DNA from 3 places in the Rhizobium sp. 01N447_2 genome. Region 3 is predicted to be linked to each of the others. Evidence: predicted binding sites of a transcription regulator. Region 3 holds the regulator's gene; each other region holds the start of a gene.
The links. The regulator PhoB, encoded in region 3, activates phosphate uptake and scavenging genes when phosphate is short. The targets are predictions, from matches to a motif close to TGTCATNNANCTGTCAT.
Positions count from the first base shown of each region.

Region 1: a site for PhoB is predicted at 1,707-1,723, ahead of AC1ECN_RS07505 (DUF1868 domain-containing protein). Genes of this name have one in related genera too.
Region 2: a site for PhoB is predicted at 1,691-1,707, ahead of AC1ECN_RS05065 (BtaA family protein). Genes of this name have one in related genera too.

Region 1 covers NZ_JBFTQY010000009.1:71,577-75,597, forward strand. Annotated here, with positions in the region: gene rpmF (50S ribosomal protein L32) at 1-117, opposite strand, end outside; partial or broken gene AC1ECN_RS07500 (glutathione S-transferase family protein) at 273-920, opposite strand; gene AC1ECN_RS07505 (DUF1868 domain-containing protein) at 934-1,656, opposite strand; gene mtgA (monofunctional biosynthetic peptidoglycan transglycosylase) at 1,815-2,552, opposite strand; gene AC1ECN_RS07515 (polyprenyl synthetase family protein) at 2,688-3,602, shown strand; gene hisC (histidinol-phosphate transaminase) at 3,615-4,021, opposite strand, start outside.
Region 2 covers NZ_JBFTQY010000005.1:139,623-143,643, forward strand. Annotated here, with positions in the region: gene AC1ECN_RS05055 (lytic transglycosylase domain-containing protein) at 1-80, shown strand, start outside; gene AC1ECN_RS05060 (serine hydrolase domain-containing protein) at 110-1,534, opposite strand; gene AC1ECN_RS05065 (BtaA family protein) at 1,752-2,996, shown strand; gene AC1ECN_RS05070 (class I SAM-dependent methyltransferase) at 2,993-3,667, shown strand; gene AC1ECN_RS05075 (glycoside hydrolase family 25 protein) at 3,793-4,021, shown strand, end outside.
Region 3 covers NZ_JBFTQY010000019.1:66,047-70,067, forward strand. Annotated here, with positions in the region: gene pstB (phosphate ABC transporter ATP-binding protein PstB) at 1-457, shown strand, start outside; gene phoU (phosphate signaling complex protein PhoU) at 502-1,215, shown strand; gene phoB (phosphate regulon transcriptional regulator PhoB) at 1,348-2,031, shown strand; gene AC1ECN_RS16280 (GcrA family cell cycle regulator) at 2,614-3,147, opposite strand; gene AC1ECN_RS16285 (aspartate aminotransferase family protein) at 3,568-4,021, shown strand, end outside.

The DNA of each region.
Region 1 (4,021 bases), on a different contig from region 3:
CGGGCGACGCAGTTCGCCGGAGTTCTTGTCTTCGACGTAGGTCGGAGCCTTCAGGGCGTCTGCCGAACGGCGCATACCGCGCTTGGACGGGCTTGTTTTTCTCTTCGGTACAGCCATTTCTCTTACTCCACTTGCGGGCAAAACATTCCCACGGCCACACTGGCGGCCGAAACGGACATGTCGCGATTTCGGAATTTGGCGCGCTTATACATGCAAGGGGTGGCCTTGACCAGTCCCCATGCGTATTTTTTGCGAAGCCGATGATTCCAGGCTCAGACTTCGTCCTCCGGTACGATCCAAGGCTCGGCGCGGGCCGCCTCTTCCCATTTCCGCCAGGCCGGATGCGCCTTCATGGTCTCCATATAGGCCAGGATGTCGTTTCGGCTGACGAGATCATAGATGTCGAACCGGTTGACGACAGGCGCAAACATCGCATCCGCCCCGCTGAACGCGCCAAAGAGAAACGGTCCGCCGGATTGCTGCAGGAGGTCGCGCCAGATCGTCTCGATGCGGCTGATATCGGCGTCGACACCATCCGGCAACGCGATCTTGCCCTTCGTCCGGCGGATATTCATCGGGCAGGCGCTGCACAGCGCCCGAAAGCTCGAGAGCATTTCCATCGAAACCGAGCGGGCGAGCGCCCGCTCGGCCCGATCCCTCGGCAGAAGGCCGGCGTCCGGATAAAGTTCGGCGACATATTCGATGATCGCCAGCGATTCTCAGATCTTCAATGCGCCGTGCTTGAGAAGCGGCACCCGCCCGGTCGGCGATACCGCCTTGATATTGGGATTGCCACCCGCATCGTCGAAGGGGATCAAGACCTCCTCGAAATCGATTCCGGCAGCCGTCAGCGCCATCCACGGCCGGAACGACCAGGAGGAATAGTTCTTGTTGGCGATGTAAAGCGTCGGTTTGTCCATCAGGCTCTCCCGTTCAGGCTTCGAAATCGAAGATCAGCAATTCGTGGAAATGGTTCATATCCTCGAACATGCAGAATGCCGGCGGTGTCAGCTCGAAAACAGCGGCCTTGCGGCGGATATCGTCGGCCACGTCATCGAGCATCGCCTGCCAGCGCGGCAAGGCTTCGTCCTMCAGCCGTTCGATCGCATAGGCGAAGGTCATGTGGAACTTATAGTCCTCATGGTTCGGCTGGCGATAGCCGAGAAGATCGGCCAGTGCGCTGCGCCAGGCGCGCATGACCTTGCGGTCGTTCGCCGTGGCCCCGTCGACGAGCAGGCCTGACGGACGCGCTTCGGCGATGGCGACCTTGAAGGGGTCGAACATCGAGAAACCTTCCAGCCTGGCCGCCATCAGCGCGGTCATGTCGTCGATCGGCGTATCGAGCGGGAGATCGCCCGGCCAGCAATCCTGGCGGCRCCTGGTCTCGATGACACCTTCGAAAAGCGTCATGTGAATGCTTGAAATCGGCGTGAAGAGGAACTGCGGAGCCTCGGGCATCGCCAGATATTTCTCACGCGCCTCGATCAGTACTGACTGCGTCTGCGAGCCCTTTTCGAGATGGCAAACGATGGTGTTGCCGGCTTCCGGCAGAAAGCCGCCGACCTTGCGATAACGGCTGCCGAGATGGGCGGGCGGGGTTGGATTGTGCCTCTTCGAACAAAAGAGAAGCTCGGGCGAAAATGTCGTGATGGTCATGGGCGACTCGGGGGCTCTGGTTGGACTGCATTCGCCCATATGGCAGAACCAAGAATGTCAGATGACACTTGCCGCTCTAACTATATAATTTAGAACAGGATTCAGATTTTAGGCGGACCCGGCCTAAAATCATCCTGTTCTAGCGACAAGTTCTGATCTCAGTCATAGATGCACTTGATGTAATCGCCCGAACCTTGTGCGCGTCTCTCGATCACGCCGGCGAGCCGGCGAAGGCCTCGTCCGGGCTTGCCGGCATTGCGGTCGATCGGGTTTGGCAGCGAGACGGCAAGCAGCGATGCCTGGCGCCGCGTCAGCTTCGAGGCCGGTACCTTGAAATGATGCTGGGCCGCCGCCTCGATACCGTAGATGCCGGGACCCCATTCGGCGATGTTGAGATAGATTTCCATCAGCCGCCGTTTCGACAGGACGAAATCCGTGGTCACCGCGAGCGGAAGTTCCAGCGCCTTGCGCACGAACGAGCGGCTGTTCCAGAGGAAGAGGTTCTTCGCCGTCTGCATCGGGATGGTGCTGCCGCCGCGCGTCGCCTGGCCTTTCAGCGTATCCTCGACCAGCATGCGCATTTCCGCCCAGTCGACGCCGCCGTGAAAGCAATACTGCCCGTCCTCCGACATCATCACCGACTGCACCACAACCGGGGCGATTTTATCCAGCGACACCCACTGCCTGTCGTAACCACGCAGCAGCACGAGATCGCGCAGCATCAGCGTCGAGACGGGGTGAATAAAGGGCAGCAGATAGAAAAAGATCAGCGCATAGGGAAGGATCAGCACGATCAGCACGGCGAGAACAATGCGTTTCAACACACGCCGGTCTTCGAACCATCGCCGACGAGCCGGCATGTCGACGCTGTCCTCTCTCTCTGGCGCTATATCCAATGTCCCCAGTCCGATTTCGCTCCTGTCGTTCTCATAACGCCTGTGCAGAGCTTATGCCAGAGTGCGTGGCGAATCTTGCTGCCGCCATCGACAATTCCGTTGCAAGCCCGGGGGCGCTCATGCCAAACAGCGCCCATGGACGCGAACCGGGACACTTTCGAGACGAGGCTGAAGAACAACGCCCGCGAGATCGAGGCGCTGCTTGACGCATTGCTTTCACCAAATGCTCTTTCCGATGAAATCGCCAGGCCCGAGACGCTGCGCGATGCCATGCACTATGCCGTGTTGAACGGCGGCAAGCGGCTGCGCCCGTTTCTCGTCGTCGAAAGTGCAGCCCTTCTCGGCGGCGACGCTGAGGCGGCACTTCGCGTCGGCGCCGCACTCGAATGTGTCCACTGCTATTCTCTCGTACATGACGACTTGCCGGCCATGGACGATGACGACCTGCGCCGCGGTAAACCGACGGTGCACATAAAATTCGACGAAGCGACGGCAATCCTCGCGGGTGACAGCCTGCTGACCTATGCCTTCGACATCATCGCCGCGCCGGAAACGACCCTTCCCGATTCGAGCAAGGCATCGCTTGTGCTGGCCCTTGCCCGCGCAGCCGGTCTCGGCGGCATGGCCGGCGGCCAGGCGCTCGATCTCGCGGCGGAAAGGCAGGTCCCTGACGAGGCCGGCATCATCCGGCTGCAGGCGATGAAAACGGGCGCGCTGATCCGCTTCGCCTGCGAAGCCGGCGCCGTCATCTCGGCAAGCCTGCCGGAAGATCGCCGCCGGCTGCGCGCCTTCGGCGAAAAGATCGGCCTTGCCTTCCAGCTTGCCGACGACATTCTCGATCTGACCTCGGATGCGGCGACCATGGGCAAGGCAACCGGCAAGGATGCGGCCCGCGGCAAGGGAACGCTGGTGGCCCTGCGCGGCATGGAATGGGCCGAGGTCCAGCTCCGTGAGCATGTCCGCGATGCCGAGGCGCTGCTGGCCCCCTATGGCGCCCGCGCCTCGACCCTTACCGCCGCGGCGCATTTCATCGCCGACCGGAAGAACTAGAGCCTTTCCTGGTCAGGCGGCAAATATCTCCTCGAGGGCGGAAACCAGACGGGCACACTCCTCGTCCGCGCCGATGCTGATACGCAGGAAGTCCGAAATACGCGGCTTGGCAAAATGCCGGACGAGAATGCCGCGCTCCCGCAGGGCGGCTTGAAGCGCTGCTCCCGAACGGCTTTCGTGCCTCGCGAAAACGAAATTCGCCTGCGACGGCAAGACCTCGAAACCCAAAGCTTCAAGTTCAGAACCGAGGCTTTCCCGGCTGGCGATGATTTTCCTCCGGCATGTCTCGAACCACGCCTCGTCCTTGATCGCCGCCGTCGCGGCAAGCTGCGCCAGACGATCGAGCGGATAGGAATTGAAACTGTCCTTGACCCGCTCCAGCGCCTCGATCAGCGGCCGCTGTCCCAGCGCGAAGCCGA
Region 2 (4,021 bases), on a different contig from region 3:
CCGTCCGCCTGTATGCGCGCGGCTATTATTACGACGCCAAGCGCAAGGGCATGACCGACATCGCCCAAGGTAATTATTGAAATCTGGAGATAACGGCTGAAGCCGCTGCCTATGGCTGCGGCTGTGTCTGTCGTTGCGATCCGGCCTGCTGTTGCGGCCCACGTGGTTGCGGCAATGCCGCCAGGATCGCCTTGAGCAGCACCTGCGGCTGATAGTCGAGCCGGCTCGGCGTCAGGCCAAGCCTGACGACGATCAGACTGGCGGAGGGGACGATCGCCATGCTCTGCCCGTCATGCCCCGTCAGCCAGAACGTATCCTCCGGCAACCCGAACGCGGCGCTTGAGCCGCCAGGAGCGAGCCAAGCCTGACCCTGCGTATACCGCCCGTTCGATGCTGCCGTCGGGGTGCGCATGGCGCCGACGAAACCCTCCGGTAACAGCCGCTGGCCGTTCCACACGCCATCCTGCAGCAGGAACTGCCCGAAGCGCGCCCAGTCATGCGCCGTCGCATAGAGATAGGAGCTTCCGGCAAAGGTGCCGCGCGCATCGAGTTCGAACACCGCGCTCGTCATGCCGAGCGGCGAAAACAACGCGTCGTGCGGATAAGAAAAGGCCGCCTGAGCATTGCCGACCCTGTCCATCCAGATGCGCGACAGCAGCACGGCCGTGCCGCTCGAATAGCGGAAGCGTTGGCCGGGTGCCGCCTCCATCGGTGCATTGGCCGGCAGCGATACCATGTCGGGATCGAGATAGAGCATGCGCGTCACATCGGCGACGTCGCCATAGTCCTCGTTGAAGGCGAGGCCGCTCTCCATGCCGAGCAGGTCGGAAACCTTGATTCTGGCGCGCGTATCGTTCTTCCACTGCGCCAACAGGTTATCATCGTCGAAAGAGATCTTGCCGCCGAGCATGAGCCGGCCGAGGACCGCCGCATTCACCGTCTTCGTCATCGACCAACCGATTAGCGGCGTCTTTGCAGAGAAGCCGGGGCCATAGGCCTCAGTGACGATGCGGCCATTGCGCACCACGACGATCGCCCGCATTGCTGGGCCGGCAACTCCGGCATCGGCCAGCAGCGCGGCGATCTTCCCGTCCGCCGGATTGTCGATGCCCTCGCCCTCCGGCCACAAGGCGTCATTCGCCTGCATCTTGGCCGGCGGATCGAAGGGCGCCGCATTCGCCGCCGCCTCGAAATTACCGTCCGGCACGCTCGTGCAGCCGAAAGCGCCGCGATAGAGCGCATAACTCGGCGCAAACAGCCCCATGAAGCGCGCCGTCACACGGTCGTTGTCGCGGTCGACGCTGACGCGCACCAGCCGCAGCAACGGATTTCCGGGCGCCTGGACATCGTCATGGAGCACGTCCTCAGCCCCCCGGCCGGCGATGAAGACGTTGGAGCAGACGATCTTGGCGGCATAACCGTCGCCGACGCGCAGCAATTCCGGCGGCCGGATGAAGAGCCAGCCGGCAGCAGCGATGACGACGAGAACGAGAAGGAGAGCGAGCGCCTTCAGGATACGCAGGACAAATCGCATGGCATTCCTCCTGCCGGGAGAGAAGCAGGAATCGCACGCGCCGGAAAGGGGCCGAAGCGAAGAACGGCCATCATCCCGATCACTTTCCCAGGAGAGCCACCCGGTCGCTCTCCCGAGGAGGTCGAAGTCTCCCAGGAACGGCGCCTCCACAGCCCGCGTCATCAAACTGTAGCAGAGGCGCGTTACACGCCCTGAACGCTAAAAAGGTGACAGACTCATGTCAGAATTTGCACCGGATGCCGGCTTCCGCAAGAACCGGAAACTCAAGGACGCCCTTCTCCGCCACAAGGCTTTTTCGAAGGATGGCTTTTCCGAGCGTCTCTTCGGCCTTCTCTTTTCCGGCCTCGTCTATCCGCAGATCTGGGAGGATCCGGATCTCGACATGCAGGCGATGGAGCTGAAGCCCAACCATCGCATCGTCACCATCGGTTCTGGCGGCTGCAACATGCTCGCCTATCTCTCCAAGGCGCCGGCCTCAATCGACGTCGTCGATCTCAACCCGCACCACATCGCCCTGAACCGCCTGAAGCTTGCCGCCTTCAAGCACCTTCCCGGCCATGCCGATCTCGTCCGCTTCCTGGCGATGCCGAACGAGAAGTCGAACAGCCGCACCTACGACCAGCATCTCGCCGCCCGCCTCGATGAGGCGACCCGCAGCTACTGGAACGGCCGCAAGTTCGGCCGCCGCCGTGTCACCGTCTTCGACCGCAACATCTACGAAACCGGTCTGCTCGGCCGCTTCATCGGCGCGGCCCATCTTCTTGCCCGCCTGCATGGTGTCAAGCTGCGCGAGATGACCAAGACCCGCTCAATCCGCGAGCAGCGCCAGTTCTTCGACGAGCAGATCGCGCCGCTCTTCGAAAAGCCGGTCGTGCGCTGGATCACCGGTCGCAAGAGCTCGCTCTTCGGCCTCGGCATTCCGCCGCAGCAATATGACGAACTTGCAAGCCTTGCCGCCGATCATTCGATCGCGCCGGTGTTGAAGCACCGCCTGGAAAAGCTCGCCTGTCATTTCCCGATGAGCGACAACTATTTCGCCTGGCAGGCCTTCGGCCGGCGCTACGGCACCGAAGCGGAAGGCCCGCTGCCGACCTATCTGAAGTCGGAGCACTATGAGGTGATCCGCGCCAATGTCGACCGCGTCAACGTCCACCACGCAAGCTTCACCGAGCTTCTGGCGCGCGAGCCGGCCGCCTCGCGCGACCGCTACATCCTGCTCGACGCGCAGGACTGGATGACCGACGAGCAACTGAACGACGTCTGGACGGAAATCACCCGCACGGCGCGCGAAGGCGCCCGCGTGATCTTCCGCACCGCCGCCGAAAAGAGCATCATCGAAGGCCGTCTGGCGCCTGTGATCCGCGACCAGTGGGATTACTTTGAGGAGAAGTCACGTGAGCTGACCGCGCTCGATCGCTCGGCAATCTATGGCGGCTTCCACATCTACGGGAAGAAGGCGTGAGCAAGGTCGGCACTGAGACGTCAGGAAAGAGCGATGAACATGCCAGCCTGATGGATGGCATGTATCGCTACCAGCGCCATATCTACGACCTGACCCGCAAATATTATCTTCTCGGCCGCGACAACACGATCCGCAATCTCGACGTGCCCGAAGGCGGCACTCTGCTTGAAGTCGGCTGCGGCACCGGGCGCAACATGGCCTTCGCCCACCGGCATTTCCCGACCGCCAAGCTGTTCGGCCTCGACATATCCCAGGAAATGCTGATTTCGGCGCGCAGAACCTTCGCCACCAAGGCGACGATCCCGGAATTCCGCGTCGCCGATGCCACGGCGTTCACACCGCGCGAATTCGGCGTCAGCGGCTTCGACCGCATCCTGATTTCCTATGCCCTGTCGATGATCCCGGACTGGGAGCGCGCCGTCGATGCATCGATCGCCGCACTCAATCCCGGCGGCCAGCTGCACATCGTCGATTTCGGCCAGCAAGAAGGCTTGCCGGGCTGGTTCCGGCGCATGCTGCAGTCCTGGCTTGCGAAATTCCACGTCACCCCGCGCCCCGATCTGCGGGAGGTCCTGGAAGCGCAAGCCCATGAAAACAACGCGATATTGTTGTTCGATACCGTCGGCGGCGGTTATGCCTGGCGGGCTGCTATTATCTGCAAGCGCTTATAATTCGCTTGAAACTAACCGATTTTTTACGTTGATATGGTGAAAAGAGGGTTATCCTCTGCTGACTCGTCTTTTTCGAAGGTCAGGCTGTGGGGCAAAGAGATCATTCGAGTTACGACAGGACGCCCATGCGCCGGTTTTTGTTTTGCGTTTTGCCCCTGGCCATCCTGCTGGCCGGCTGCAGCTCCTCCGGTCATGACTATCTCGAAACGGCATCGATCAAACCGAAGACACGCTTCAAGGATACCGATCCGCAGGATTTCGGGGCGAAGCATCCGCAGCAGAATGCGATCCACGGCATCGACATCTCCAAATGGCAGGGCGATATCGACTGGGGCACGGTGAAGAATTCCGGAG
Region 3 (4,021 bases):
CTATGAAAACGTCTCCTACGGCCCGCGCATCCATGGCCTTGCCAAGTCGAAGGCCGACCTCGACCAGATCGTCGAGACCAGCCTGCAGCGCGCCGGCCTCTGGAACGAGGTCAAGGACCGCGTGCACGAGTCCGGCACCGGCCTGTCGGGCGGTCAGCAGCAGCGCCTCTGCATTGCGCGTGCCGTCGCCGTCAGCCCTGAAGTGATCCTGATGGACGAGCCCTGCTCGGCGCTCGACCCGATCGCCACCGCCAAGGTCGAGGAGTTGATCCACGAGCTGCGCGAGAACTACACGATCGTCATCGTCACCCACTCCATGCAGCAGGCCGCGCGCGTCTCGCAGCGCACCGCCATGTTCCACCTCGGCAATCTCGTCGAGGAGAACGACACCGACAAGATGTTCACCAATCCCGACGATCCGCGCACCCAGGACTACATCATGGGTCGCTTCGGCTGATTTTGGCGTCACCAAGCCTTTCCGTTATTCGAGGATAAAGCCCCATGGCATCGACACATATTTATTCTGCCTATGATGATGATCTGAAGTTCCTGTCCAGGCGGATTTCCGAAATGGGCGGCCTGGCCGAGCAGATGGTCGCCGAAGCCGTGCGGGCGCTGGTCAACGGCGATACCGCGCTGGCGCAGAAGGTCATCTCCGACGATGTGATCCTCGATCACGCCGAACGCGAAATCGGCGACAAGGCGATCGTCACCATCGCCCGCCGCCAGCCGATGGCCGCGGACCTGCGCGAAATCATGGGTTCGATCCGCATCGCCGCCGATCTCGAACGCGTCGGCGACCTTGGCAAGAACACCGCCAAGCGCGTCATCGCCGTCCAAAGCACCGGCGTTCCCCGCAAGCTCGCCCGCGGCCTCGAGCATCTGTCCGAGCTGGCGCTCGTCCAGCTCAAGGAAGTGCTCGATGTCTACACCAATCGTTCCGCCGACAAGGCGAATGCGATCCGCGAACGCGACAACGAGATCGACGCGATGTACACCTCGCTGTTCCGCGAGCTCCTGACCTACATGATGGAAGATCCGCGCAACATCACCAGCTGCACGCATCTTCTCTTCTGCGCCAAGAACATCGAGCGCATCGGCGACCACGCCACCAACATCGCCGAGACGATCTTTTACATGACGACAGGCGCGCAGCCGGAAGGCGACCGTCCGAAGGACGACAGCGCCAACACCGTCGGCGCGGTCACCGAATAACCGCCCACACCCGCCGCTTGCGTGCGCGCCCATCCGGGCGCGCAAGAGGTCGCAGCCAATTCTGATTTTGCGCAGGATGCATTGCTTAAATCACCCCCGGTTTAAGGATCATGCGCGAGGAGACCGACACGCATGATCCCGAGAGTTGCAGTTGTTGAAGACGAGGAAGCCCTCAGCGTGCTTCTTCGCTACAATCTCGAAGCGGAAGGCTTCGAGGTCGATACCATCCTTCGTGGCGACGAAGCCGAAATGCGACTTCAGGAGCGCACGCCCGATCTTCTCATCCTCGATTGGATGCTGCCTGGCGTCTCCGGCATCGAGCTCTGCCGGCGCCTGCGCATGCGGCCGGAAACCGAGCGCCTGCCGATCATCATGCTGACGGCGCGCGGCGAGGAGAGCGAGCGTGTCCGCGGATTGTCGACGGGCGCCGACGATTATGTCGTCAAGCCCTTCTCGACCCCCGAGCTCGTTGCCCGCGTCAAGGCGATGCTGCGCCGCGCCCGTCCCGAGGTGCTGTCGACGGTGCTGAAATGCGGTGACATCGAGCTCGACCGCGAGACCCATCGCGTCCATCGCAAGACCCGCGAAGTCCGCCTCGGCCCCACCGAATTCCGCCTGCTGGAATTCCTGATGTCGTCGCCAGGCCGGGTCTTCTCCCGCTCACAGCTTCTCGACGGCGTCTGGGGCCACGACATCTATGTCGACGAGCGCACCGTCGACGTCCATGTCGGCCGCCTGCGCAAGGCGCTGAATTTTTCCAACATGCAGGACGTCATCCGCACCGTCCGCGGCGCCGGTTATTCGATGGAAGCCTGAGGGCTTCCGTTCTGGTTGCTGACAAAGTCGCTCGTGCTAACGTCCTAACCTACCGGGGTCGAGCCACTCGTCTCGACCCGTCCTCCGGACCCCGTAGACGGGGCGAGGGGACGTGCTCTGCGAAAGGTTGGTGGGGACAGAGAGGGTTGCGGCACAATCTCTTCTCCCCTCGGGGAGAAGGTGCCGGCAGGCGGATGAGGGGGCCACACGGCACACTCTTTCCGTGATAACCTATCCCACATGCCGAACGGCTGCGCCCTGAACACGATCGAAACGACGCCAACGCGGTCGAAACCCGCATGGTGTTGTAAGAAAGACCGGCTTCCCTGGCCCCCCTCATCCGCCCTACGGGCACCTTCTCCCCGAGGGGAGAAGAGGGAATCGAGATGTTGCGGCATGTCACTTCGCCCCTTGAGAACCGAAGGAAAGGTCGAGACCCATGGCTCGACCCTGGTTGGTGGCGGCAGCCGGATGAGGGCAAGTCGGCGTTCTCAACGAACTGAACACCCAAGCGCTCCCATCCGCGCATAAAAAAACGGGCCACTCGGCCCGTTTTCTGCATTCTAACGATGGTCAGCCCGCTCAGCTGGCCCGCGCTGCCGCCCGGCGGCGTTCGTTCACCGGCTGGTAGGCAAGCTTCTGGTGATAGCTGCAATAGGGCGAATTGTCGGGGGATTCGCAGCCGCAGAAATGGAAGTCGTCCTTCAGCGGATCGCCGACCGGCCACTTGCAGGTGCGTTCGGTCAGTTCCGTCAGGCCGAGGCGGCGGGAAATCGGCACCACCACATTGCCTCTCGGCACGTATTCCATTTCCTCGATCGTTTCGATCTCGATCTCTTCCTTCAGCATCGTCGCGCCCTGCTGGCGGGTGACGGTGCGGGTGGTGATCCGAGAGGCGAAGTTCGGCGCGCGCGGCGCCGATGTATTGCGCTTCGGCGTTCGCGCCGCGGTGTTGGTGCCGCCGGCCTTGGCGCGGCCGGGAAGGCACAGCCGGTGCACTTTACCGATGACCGCGTTTCGGCTGACACCGCCAAGTTGTGCCGCGATCTGGCTCGCGCTCAGTCCTTCGGCCCAARGCTTCTTGAGTTTCTCGACCCGCTCGTCTGTCCAGTTCATGCCCTGTCTCCACCTTTTGCGTTGGTGATGGCAGAATCCCTCACCGTTGTCCCGGGAGCTCCGAAACAAGAAACGCTTGATCAATTTTGGTGACTAGTTCCGCCGCATGCAGTCTAGTAATTGATCTTTAACCTAGTGTGAGCCTGACTCCGTGACAAGAGTCGCATGAATCCGGATGAATCGAATTCGTAGTTTTCCCCAACTTGCTGTCCCTGCGTGGCATTTCTGCAATAATGCCTGTTGAAGACTGAAAATGCCGCTGTACACCTGTGCTGCATACGCTAAGGGCGCCGTTTTGTTGACATTGCAGCGCGAAAAGGAAATAGTGCCACTCGCCGCCGCAAGGCGGCATTTTTGATTTTTCGGGCCTGGTTTCCTTAGCCGGAGTCATTGCCCGGCAACTTTGATGGAGATCGCGCCATGGCTGAAGCCGCGCCGCTTTATGACACCTATTCTCGTGCCCCGCTGCGGTTCGAGCGAGGCGAGGGCGTATGGCTGATCACCGAAACTGGCGAGCGATATCTCGATTTCGGCGCCGGCGTCGCCGTCACGTCCGTCGGCCACAGCAATCCGCATGTGGTCGGCGCACTGAAGGAGCAGGCCGACAAGGTCTGGCACCTGTCGAACATCTACGAGATCCCCGGACAGGAGCGTCTGGCAAAACGCCTGACGGACGCCACCTTCGCCGACAAGGTGTTCTTCACCAACTCAGGCGCCGAGGCGCTCGAATGCGCGATCAAGACGGCGCGCCGCTATCAGTTTTCCAAGGGCCATCCCGAGCGCTTCCATATCATCACCTTCGAAGGCGCCTTCCACGGACGGACGCTGGCAACGATTGCCGCCGGCGGTCAGGAGAAATATCTCGAAGGCTTCG